Pokkaliibacter sp. MBI-7: one gene and its partner. The protein of the gene in region 1 interacts with the protein of each later gene in a pairwise test. Links are inferred from orthologs where the notes say so. Each region holds a gene or a part of one and is shown on either strand. Other genes may lie near its edges.

Region 1 (4,388 bases):
CTCCTCGCCGGAAGATCAAGGGTTCCTGTCCAACGTTAATCGAGGCAGGGTGAGTCGGCTCCTAAGGCGAGGCCGAAAGGCGTAGTCGATGGGAAACAGGTTAATATTCCTGTACCGCTGTTTACTGCGATGGGGGGACGGAGAAGGCTAGGCCAGCACGGTGATGGTTATCCGTGTTTAAGGTTGTAGGCAGGACGTGTAGGCAAATCCGCACGGCCAATGCTGAGGACTGATGACGAGCTCGCATGAGCGAAGTGGTTGATGCCATGCTTCCAAGAAAAGCCTCTAAGCTTCAGGTAAACAGGACCGTACCCCAAACCGACACAGGTGATCAGGTAGAGAATACCAAGGCGCTTGAGAGAACTCGGGTGAAGGAACTAGGCAAAATGGCACCGTAACTTCGGGAGAAGGTGCGCTGCCGGTGGTGAAGGACTCGCTCCGTAAGCTGCTGGCAGTCGAAGATACCAGGCCGCTGCAACTGTTTATTAAAAACACAGCACTCTGCAAACACGAAAGTGGACGTATAGGGTGTGACGCCTGCCCGGTGCCGGAAGGTTAATTGATGGGGTTAGCGCAAGCGAAGCTCTTGATCGAAGCCCCGGTAAACGGCGGCCGTAACTATAACGGTCCTAAGGTAGCGAAATTCCTTGTCGGGTAAGTTCCGACCTGCACGAATGGCGTAATGATGGCGGCACTGTCTCCACCCGAGACTCAGTGAAATTGAACTCGCTGTGAAGATGCAGCGTATCCGCGGCTAGACGGAAAGACCCCGTGAACCTTTACTGTAGCTTCACACTGGACTTTGATGTTGTTTGTGTAGGATAGGTGGGAGGCTTAGAAGCAGAGACGCCAGTTTCTGTGGAGCCAACCTTGAAATACCACCCTGACACCATTGAGGTTCTAACTCAGGCCCGTGATCCGGGTCGAGGACAGTGTGTGGTGGGCAGTTTGACTGGGGCGGTCTCCTCCCAAAGAGTAACGGAGGAGCGCGAAGGTACCCTCAGGCTGGTCGGAAATCAGCCAATGAGTGCAAGCGTAGAAGGGTGCTTAACTGCGAGACGGACAGGTCGAGCAGGTACGAAAGTAGGTGCTAGTGATCCGGTGGTTCTGAATGGAAGGGCCATCGCTCAACGGATAAAAGGTACTCCGGGGATAACAGGCTGATACCGCCCAAGAGTTCACATCGACGGCGGTGTTTGGCACCTCGATGTCGGCTCATCACATCCTGGGGCTGAAGCCGGTCCCAAGGGTATGGCTGTTCGCCATTTAAAGTGGTACGCGAGCTGGGTTTAGAACGTCGTGAGACAGTTCGGTCCCTATCTGCCGTGGACGTTGGAGATTTGAGAGGAGCTGTTCCTAGTACGAGAGGACCGGAATGGACGAACCGCTGGTGTTCGGGTTGTGATGCCAATCGCATTGCCCGGTAGCTATGTTCGGACGGGATAACCGCTGAAAGCATCTAAGCGGGAAGCCCCCCTCAAGATGAGATCTCCCTGGATCTTGAATCCTCTGAAGGGCCCTTGAAGACCACAAGGTTGATAGGTGGGGTGTGTAAGTGCTGTGAGGCATTGAGCTAACCCATACTAATTGCCCGTGCGGCTTGGCCATATAAGCTAAGAGACTTGGTTAAGCACTGGATAGACGAAGAGATTTTGTGATCGTCGCAAGCGCATGAAGATGCGAATAATCAAATTAGAGCCACCCTTATTTGAGTAAACCGGCGGCTGTGAGCGAGCGAAGAGTGAGCGAGCAGAGGAAGTAAGTCCGAGAGACTCAGCCAGAATTGCCTGGCGACCATAGCGACGTGGAACCACCTGATTCCATCCCGAACTCAGAAGTGAAACGCGTCAGCGCCGATGGTAGTGTGGGGTTTCCCCATGTGAGAGTAGGTCATCGCCAGGCATTGAAACACAGCAACCCCTGATCGGCAACGGTCAGGGGTTTTGCTTTTAGGTCATAAAAATAATATGTGGATAGTGATTACAGCTCGGTGCGCTGTTTACACTGAATAAGTGCTTTGTGGTTTTGTTAGCCAGCACTTGGACACTTGAAAAAGCTGCCGTCCATCCCCAGTCTGTAATCCTCTCAGTATAAGTACCAGCCGAGATCTATCGATGTCAGAGTTTACCCAACAGGTATGGCATATTGTTCGCGAGGAAGCTCTCGCGCAGTCTGTCCAGGAGCCTATGCTTGCCAGCTTTTTTCATTCGACCATTTTGAATCACGATAACATCGGATGTGCACTGAGCTTTCATTTGGCAAATAAACTCGACTGTCCTACTGTTCCGGCGATTACTATTCGGGAAATCATCCAGCAGGCGTTCCGGGGTGAACCTGCTTTGCTTGAGTCCGCCTGTGCAGATATTAAAGCCACTGTCGAGCGTGATCCTGCGGTATGCGAGTACCTCACTCCTCTGCTTTATCTCAAAGGTTTTCATGCTCTACAGGCATATCGCGTAGCCAATTGGCTGTGGCGTCAGGGACGGCGTACTCTGGCGATCTTTATGCAGAATCAGATTTCTGTTGTGTTCGGTGTCGATATTCATCCAGCGGCACGGATAGGTAAGGGAATAATGCTCGACCACGCAACAGGTATTGTCATTGGAGAAACCTCTGTTGTTGGCGACAACGTTTCCATTCTGCAGTCAGTCACTTTGGGAGGGACTGGTAAGGAGAGTGGAGACCGGCATCCCAAAATACGTGATGGCGTTCTGATTGCGGCAGGTGCAAAGGTGCTAGGTAATATCGAAGTTGGAGAGGGGGCGAAGGTTGGCGCAGGGAGTGTCGTGTTGAGACCTGTTCCACCTCATACCACGGTAGCAGGAGTGCCCGCCAAGATCGTTGGGCGTCCGGAATGTACTATGCCAGCGCTGGACATGAATCAGGTATTCGAGCCTGAGGTGGAGGAAGGTTGAGAGCGCGTATTCTGTAGTTGATTTCTTCACCCAAAAAGAAGCCTGCTTGATAGCAGGCTTCTTTTTTATAAGCGGGACAGAAAGCCCGATTACAGATCATGATCGTATTCAATCATCAGTGCCGCGTGATTAGAGAAGCGAGGCTCTTTGATAATCTTTGCTGCACGCACTTTTTTGCCAAAATCTGCAGTTGCAATCTGGTAGTCCAGACGCGCACCTTCATTCAGCTCAAAGGCGCGATTGTAACTGGGCCACCAGGTGAACTGACGATCAGCCTGGTTCACTTGACGGAACGTGTCGACAAAACCCATCTCGTCAAACACATCACGGAAAAACGCACGCTCTTCTGGCAGAAAGCCGGAGTTCTTTTGGTTTACATACCAGTTACTTACATCTCGTGGCTCTCGAGCAATGTTCCAGGTACCACAGAAGATAAACTGACGGCGTTTGCGCAGGGTCTTTTTGAAGAACGCATGCATGTGCTCCATGAATTCATTCTTAACGGCCTGCTTTTGCAAGTCATTCTCCCCAGAGGGAAGCAGAATCGAGCCAATGCTGATTTTGTCATAATCGGCCTGAATATAGCGGCCGTGGAAATCACACAGTTCAAAGCCAAGGCCAGACATGATGGCCTTTGGTTGGTGTTTGCAATAAATGGCGACGCCACTGTAATTGTCTTCTGGTGCATCGAAGAAGTGGGCCTGGTAGCCGGCAGGATGATAGATAGCATCGTCCAGCTGGTAGGCTTTGGCACGCAGATCCTGCAGGCAATACAGATCAGCGTCTTGCTGGACCATCCAGTCAAACAGTCCGCGCTCAGCTGCTTGCTGGATGCCTTGCACGTTGAGGGTGATGACACGCATCAGTAATGGAGTCCTTTAGAGTCTTGCTAACAGGTCTGTGAAGAAACACATACATTCTTGGGGCAGATTCTGTAAGTAGGCGGCACCGCATTGACTGGGCATGCAAAAATCTGGGAGTAGCAAGTATAGAAATTTTAATCGGCTACTACGACGGCGTGCTGCCTAAAAGCTACTTACTTATTAGCTGCCTCTAAGTCCGCGAATTATAACACCTTTTGGGGGTTCATGCGGATGTCAAGTGTGTTCAGCCCGGCATAGTGTAACTGCACACTCCCTGTCGAGGCTAGCGTCTATAGCACTTTTGGCTATTAATGCCATGGTTGTGTGGCGAATTTGCTTGATATTGCGTGTATTAATCAAATCCATGCAAAGCGGATGCTGCACTGGGAGTGGTGAGTTAAAATGCGCGCATTGTTTCAACCCATCACGCAGAGGACAAAACATGCATGCCTATCAACGCGAGTTTATTGAGTTCGCTATTCAGCAACAGGTACTGCGTTTTGGCGAGTTTACCCTGAAGTCGGGCAGAACCAGCCCTTACTTCTTCAATGCGGGTCTGTTCAATAGTGGTTTGGCGCTGGCCAGATTAGGAAAGTGCTATGCCGAAGCT
Region 2 (7,627 bases), on another replicon or contig:
CGACCGGCTGCGCGCAAACGTGAGGCGTTGAAAAAGTCTTAGGGAGGTTCGTTTATGACCAGTCAATTCAGCCTTCCTGTTTTTTCACCTGTCAGGCCTCAACTCATGAGGTCGTGTCCACGTCGCAAGATCGCTAAAAAGTGAAGAAGCAGCTATCGCGGGATAGCTGCCTCCACTCCCCAGTCATTGATAAAAGGTTGCTTTATGACGCCGACGTCATCATCAGCAAAAAATGTGGAAAGCCCCTGCATCAGCGTGTGCGAACTCAATGCCCAGAACGTCTGTATTGGCTGCTGGCGGACACTGGAGGAAATCAGTCGCTGGTGGGATATGAACAATGATGAAAAGCGTGAAGTACTGCAAAAGGCAGATGCACGCTCAGCAGGCTGATTTATAAGTTGTGCAGGGGGCGCTCAAACCATTGAATGCCCATGCGCATTGTTATCCTTCTGGCCTTTGCTATGCCCCTTCCCATTCAGACCAGCACTATCCCCAGCCAATGCATGTATCCGTCTGGCTCACACAACCTTATTTTCAAAAAATTACAAAAAGCAACCATTTAACCAATTACAACACCAATACACTTATTTATAAGTATTTTTTCATAGATTGCGGCGATATTAACATCTGTTCATTAATTGCAGAGTAAAGCGAATGAGCGCCAGCCTATCCGTTTGCTATCTGAACTGTGGACTGAACGGGTAAATACGTGATTCTGTTCTACACTGCTTCAGACAGTGCAGTATGGATTCGGGTAACAGGCCTTAGCGCTACTCGAAATGCCGTGACTTACCGTACAAAGGAGAGGTTCCCAATGCGCCTGCAGACGCTTACATGTCTATCACTGCTGATGATGGTTGCCGGATCAGCCGTAGCTGACAGCACCAATCCTCCGGCCACTTTGCAATTTCGCGAAACCAAACTGGGCAAAGTGCTGGCAACACGGGATCAGATGACATTGTATGTTTTTGCTGATGACCAACCGGGACGTACCATGTGCTACAGAGATTGCCTGGAACACTGGGAGCCATACCACGCCGAAGCCAATGATCAGGGCTTCAAGCATTTCAGCCTGCTCTGGCGGGCCGATGAAACACTGCAATGGGCTTACAAGGGCCAGCCACTCTATACCTACAAAGGGGATACACGCCCGGGGGAAGTCAACGGCTATAAGGTTGATCCAAAGTGGAGCCCTGCTCGCCCTCTGGACCCCAAGAAAAACTGACAATCTGCTGAAATAAAATACACATTGCTTGCTAGAACACACCTGAAGCCACAACAATATACAAGGCGAGTGGCATACGAGGAGTAGCAATGCGATTGGTCATCACTGTACTGGTGTGGGCTTCAATGGGTCTGGCGTTAAGTGGGTGCGCTGCAAGAGTCAGCACTCCCGGTGTGCAGGCCGAGGTATACACACCCGGCGTAATCGTGGCACCCGGACCTGCTCATTGCCCTCCGGGACAAGCAAAAAAAGGTCGTTGCTGACATCCCCTTCGATGCAATGACTGAACCTTAAGGCAGCGTGACGCTGCCTTTATTTTTTCTTGCTTCAATAGGATCAGCGGCTCAGATGATGTATCCCTTCTTCAACACCGGTCAGACTGAGTGGATACATATGCCCTTCCATCAGCTGTCGGATCAATACCAGCGATTCCGTGTAGTCCCAATAACGCTCTGCCATGGGGCTTAACCACACAACCTTGCGGAAATGAGACTTCAGACGCTGCAACCAGACTGACCCCGCTTCCTGATTAAAATGCTCGACACTGCCTCCAGGATGCGTTACCTCCCAGGGAGCCATGGACGCATCACCAATAATGATGACTTTGTAGTCTGCATCGTAAGTGCGCCAGATTTCTTCCAGCTCTGTCCGATTGTGCTGTCGGCGCATGTTGGTTTTCCACACTGACTCGTAGATGCAGTTATGGAAATAGAAATACTCCAGATGCTTGAACTCTGTCCGGCAGGCTGAGAACAGCTCTTCACAGAGCTGTACGTAGGGGTCCATTGACCCGCCGATATCAAAGAACAGCAACACCTTTACCGCATTGTGACGTTCCGCACGCATCTGCAGATCCAGCATACCCGCCTGACGGGCGGTCGCCCGGATGGTATGTTCCAGATCCAGTTCATCTGCTGCGCCATCCCGGGCAAACTGGCGCAATCGTCGCAGGGCCATCTGGATCTGACGAATACCCAGCGTGGCGTCTCCATCCAGATCACGGAACAGGCGCTGATCCCACACCTTTACTGCACTATGACGCCGATTGCCGTCCTGGCCGATACGAATCCCCTGAGGATGATCGCCATAAGCGCCGAAGGGAGATGTCCCCCCGGTACCGATCCATTTGTTGCCACCTGCATGCCGTTCCTTCTGCTCGCGCAAGCGCTGATACAACTTCTCCATCAGCTCCTGCAGGTTGTTATGCTGCTGCAACTGCTGACGCTCTTCTTCAGTCAGCCAGCGCTGCCACTGGTTGAGCAACCACTCACGAGGAATAAGCTGCGCAACATCAAGCTCAACGCTTTCAATACCCTTGAAGTAAGCTGCGAAAGCCCGATCAAAGCGATCGTAGTGTGCTTCATCCTTGACCAGCACCGTTCTGGCGAGCACGTAAAAATCATCCATACTGGCAAAGGCCACGTCGGCGGCCAGTGCGGCAACCAAGTCCAGCCACTCACGCAACGTACAGGGGACGCCCGCCTGACGAACGGCGGTAAAAAAGTCGACCAGCACGTCTTAACCCTTCTGCTGGCGATGCATGAATGCCAGGCGCTCCAGCAGGTGTACGTCCTGCTCGTTTTTCAGTAGCGCTCCGGCGAGAGGTGGGATCGCCTGCGCGCCCTGCTTTTCGATCAGGGCTTCCCGACTGATTTCATCGGCCATCAATAACTTAAGCCAGTCTATCAACTCTGAAGTGCTGGGCTTTTTGCGAATACCGTTTTGCTGGCGAATATCAAAGAACACGTCCAGCGCCCGCTCAACCAACTCTGTCTCTATATCTCCATGGTGTACATGCAGTATCTGCTTCAGGGTTTCGCGCTCAGGAAAGTTAATGTAGTGGAAGAAACAGCGCCGCAAAAATGCGTCCGGCAATTCCTTTTCATTGTTACTGGTGATGATAACAATCGGTCGATGAACTGCTTTTACCGTCTGCCTGGTCTCGTACACATAGAACTCCATGCGATCCAGTTCCAACAGCAGATCGTTGGGAAATTCGATGTCAGCCTTATCGATTTCATCAATCAGGAGAACCACCGGGCTGTCCGCAGTAAAAGCCTCCCACAACTTACCTTTAACAATGTAATTGGCAATATCATGGACGCGCTCATCGCCAAGCTGAGAGTCACGCAGGCGAGATACTGCGTCGTATTCATATAAGCCCTGCTGAGCCTTGGTCGTTGACTTGATATGCCAGCTGATCAGTGAATAGCCCAGACTGCGGGCCACCTCTTCCGCCAGCTGCGTTTTCCCGGTGCCAGGCTCTCCTTTGACCAGCAGCGGTCGCTGCAAACGAACAGCAGCATTAACTGCCAGCTGCAGATCTGATGGCGCGATATAACGATCACTGCCTGAAAAACGCGTCATAACCAACTCCCATTCACTTTCCATCCAGCATAGCGAAAAGCACCGCAATCCCCACTTAGACTAACGGCCATAACCAAGGCATCGAGAGGCCTGCCAGCTTCCGCTAATCCAGATAATTAATTGCCGAATTACTCATTTGCAACCTGGCTGGATAGTCGCTATATACTCATGCAGCCAAAGCTCCTCAAAAACGTATTGCATTTAGTTATAAAGACAGAAGGATTTTTACTATGCCTCTCTATGCTGACAATTCGCTCACCATCGGCCACACCCCGCTAGTCAGAATCAATCGCCTGACCAAAGCCAGGGTGTATGCCAAGCTGGAAAGTCGTAACCCAGCAGGATCGGTCAAGTGCCGCATTGGAGCCAGCATGGTCTGGGAAGCAGAAAAGTCCGGCGCCCTCAAACCAGGCATGGAGCTTGTCGAACCTACCAGCGGCAACACCGGGATTGCACTGGCCTTCGTCGCTGCCAGCCGTGGCTATACCATTACATTGACCATGCCCGCCTCCATGAGCCTTGAGCGACGCAAAGTACTCAAAGCGCTGGGCGCCAATCTGGTACTGACTGAGCCTGCAAAAGGCATGAAAGGCGCTATAGAAAAAGCACGCGAACTTGTGGAAGAGCAGCCCGGCAAGCGCCTGATGCTTCAGCAGTTCGAAAACCCTGCCAACCCCAAGATTCACGAAGAAACCACAGGGCCTGAAATCTGGGCCGACACGGAAGGTAATATTGACGTACTGGTAGCGGGTGTAGGTACAGGTGGCACCATTTCCGGCACCAGCCGCTTTATCAAACAGCACAAGGCCATTACTTCAGTGGCGGTAGAGCCAGTGGACTCCCCCGTGATCACTCAGCAATTGCAGGGCCAGGAAATCAAACCCGCCCCTCACAAGATTCAGGGCATTGGCGCTGGTTTCGTACCAAAGAATCTGGATCTGAACATTGTTGACCGGGTGGAGCAAGTCACTAATGACGAGGCCATTGCTATGGCTCGCCGCCTGATGCAGGAAGAAGGCATCCTGGCTGGCATTTCCTGTGGGGCGGCAATGGCTGCTGCGATTCGACTGGCTGAACAACCCGAATTTGCAGACAAGACCTTCGTAGTTATTCTTCCCGATTCAGGTGAGCGTTACCTGTCGTCCGTCCTGTTCGACGGTATGTTCAGTGAGCAGGAAACACAGCAATAACAGGCTGCGATGTCTAACTGTGATTTCTCATTAGGTTGTTCATTCGGGACGTATCCGGAGAATTGGAGGCGCGACCCAACACACCGAGACCCCGAATGAACAACCATAAACATGCCCAATTAACCATTCACGGTCGAACCCTGTTCGTCAAACGCATTGTCGAAGTCGGCTTACACCCCGAAAAAGCGGCGCAGGCCGCTGGATTCAGTGTACGCACCGCCTACAAATGGCTCAGGCGCTACCGAGGGAGCCCGATCTGCACAAACGCTCATCCCGACCGCATCGCAGCCCACGTGCCACGCCTCAAACATAGGAACTCATCGTCGAGCAACGCCGTGCCCGGCACTCGTATCGCCAGATCAGCGCCCACCTGAAGGTAGGATGCAGTACAGTGGCACGTCTGCTCAGGCGGCTTGCTGCATCTGGATATCAAGAAGCTCGGCCGCTTCCTTCGTCCTGACCATCGCGTAACAGGTAACCGGCGACAGGACTCGCCCGGCGCCAGCTGGGAAAACACCCATGTGGCCATCGATGATCATTCACACATTGGCTTCAGTTCAATCTACCCCGACGAAACCGACAAAAGTGCGTGCCACTTCTGTTACAGGCAGTGCGCTATTATCGGCGCCTCGGCATTCGTCTCGTGCGCGTGCTGACAGACAATGGCGCGTGCTATCAATCCCGGCACTTCCATCGGCTGTGCATACGTTTGAACCTCCGCCACTATCGAACCAAACCTTATACGCCACGCACGAATAGCAAGGCGGAGGTTTTATCCAGACGGCGCTGCGTGAGTGGACTTATGCCCGCTCCTATGAATCCTCAGAGCTCATTGGCCGCTGTGGCTTCATCAGTACAACTGGCATCGTCCTCATGCCAGCTTGCACTATCAGCCTCCAGTCAACCGGCCTCCTCTACTGAACAACGTGGTAGGTTTACACAGCCAGGGGCGCACAAGCAGCTGATACCCGCCAGCACCTGAAAGAGACGATCCCGTCCGACGCGAGATCACTGATCGATGTAGTAATTAATGCAGCTCGCGCGCTCCCAGGCGTGATTGCGCTGGTAGTAGACCTGTGGCGGCTGATCCCAAAAAATGGTTCTTCGCTGATTCTGGGGAAGAGCAGATTGACAGTCAGGGAAGTGAGTAGATTGGTAGTCGCCAAACACACCAACACCCTCTCCCTGCTATCGCCATGCATCCTATTGACTTTACCGTTTTCTAGCCAAGCTGCGACGTCGTCACCTCTCACTCTGTCACTGAAAATACGCTGCTGATTGAACTGTCGCCTCAGGTCGGCTGCCTGTACTGTGGGCGTGTAGACGTGTGGACGTGTGGGCGAGCACATCGACTGGCTGGAAGGCGCCTCCCGTCTGACTCGCCGTTTGCAGAGCTGGCTTGAAGAGTTGCTACGCATACAGCCTGTCAGCCAAATGACCGGTTTGCACTGGCATACCCTCAGGCCCTCGATTAACGCCGTCTGGAAACGGACATCGATACCTTCGAGCCGGGCAAGGTACGCCGTCTGGTCATGGATGAATTCGCTCTGCACAAAGGTCATCGCTATGCCACGGTGATCATGGATGCCGGGCGAAAGCGTGTGCTATGAGTGGGTCATGGCGACAGCTGTGAGGCCATCTGTCCCTTCTTCCAGGTGCTTGGCAAGCACTGCAAGCACACCGAAGCGGTCGCGATGGACATGAATACGGCTTTTGATCTGGAAGTGAAGCGGCACGACCCTCGAACCGAAGTGGTGTACGACTTGTTTCATGTGGTGGCGCGCTACGGTCGTGACGTGATCGCTCACATTCGCATCGGCCAGGCCATACTTAAGATAAAAGCCAAGGGGCGTGTCAATTATCCGTTGTTGCGGTAGTAAAAGTTTTTGACAAAGTTTTGGGGAGAATCGAAGCAGATTGTTTTATCAACTTTTCGCGGCAGATGGCATACCAAAATAAGCTAAATCAAACAGGATGAACACACTCTCCATTCTTTGGCATGGCAACCTGAAAGGTCCTCACCCGTAGGTGAAGACCTTATCAGCTCTCAGTAACCGAAGCCCCATACCGGTTCTATCTAAAAGTCAGCAGCGATCAGCCAACCAGACGCTCACTCAACATTTTTTCCAGCTTGTTCTGATCAACAGCAAACAGGCGAATGCCTTCAGCCAGCTTTTCAGTGGCCATAGCATCTTCGTTGTGCAGCCAGCGGAACTCAGCCTCTGACAAAGCCTGGGGTTTGTCGGCACTGGCAGCCTGAGCGTGCAGACGTACCTGAAGATCACCTTCACTGGCTGATAGCTCTTCGAGCAGGTTGGGGCTGATAGTCAGGCGATCACAGCCTGCCAGCGCAATGATTTCCCCGATGTTACGGAAGCTCGCGCCCATGACGATGGTGTGATAACCATGACGCTTATAGTAGTTAAAGATATCACTGACAGAGACGACACCAGGCTCTTCTTCAGGTGCGTAGTCGGTGCCAGGGTTTTGCTTCTTGAACCAGTCCAGAATGCGGCCAACAAACGGAGAGATCAGAAATACGCCCGATTCAGCACAGGCACGCGCCTGCGCAAAGCTGAACAGCAGGGTCAGGTTGCAGTTGATACCTTCCTTTTCCAGAATCTCAGCCGCTTTGATGCCTTCCCATGTAGAAGCAATCTTGATCAGCACACGCTCACGGCCGATGCCAGCGTCTTCATAAAGCTTGATCAGCTTACGAGCCTTGGTCAGTGTTTTCTCGGTATCAAAGGAAAGGCGGGCATCCACTTCGGTAGAAACACGGCCCGGGATGTGCTTGAGGATTTCCATACCAAGGCTGACCACCAGTTTGTCGGCGGTATTGTCC

What was found.
Region 2: the proteins of cysE (region 1) and cysK interact in binary tests that used the Escherichia coli proteins (3 or more experiments, as listed by UniProt). The link is inferred for Pokkaliibacter sp. MBI-7 from one-to-one orthologs.

The regions. Positions count from the first base shown.
Region 1 is NZ_JARVTG010000001.1:2,957,745-2,962,132, forward strand. Bases 1,167-4,014 are described here. They hold cysE (serine O-acetyltransferase), read left to right. Parts: upstream 1,167-2,114; coding sequence 2,115-2,915; downstream 2,916-4,014. Other genes in these bases: QCD60_RS13265 (exodeoxyribonuclease III), read right to left, coding at 3,005-3,778. Outside these bases: pyrE (orotate phosphoribosyltransferase), read left to right, coding at 4,221-4,388.
Region 2 is NZ_JARVTG010000002.1:1,462,180-1,469,806, forward strand. The notes cover bases 2,977-5,802. They hold cysK (cysteine synthase A), read left to right. Parts: upstream 2,977-3,822; coding sequence 3,823-4,782; downstream 4,783-5,802. Other genes in these bases: QCD60_RS26355 (MoxR family ATPase), read right to left, coding at 2,977-3,592. Outside these bases: QCD60_RS26340 (DUF1289 domain-containing protein), read left to right, coding at 205-390; QCD60_RS26345 (hypothetical protein), read left to right, coding at 815-1,225; QCD60_RS26350 (VWA domain-containing protein), read right to left, coding at 1,562-2,740; more of QCD60_RS26355, read right to left, coding at 2,744-2,976; tal (transaldolase), read right to left, coding at 6,877-7,627.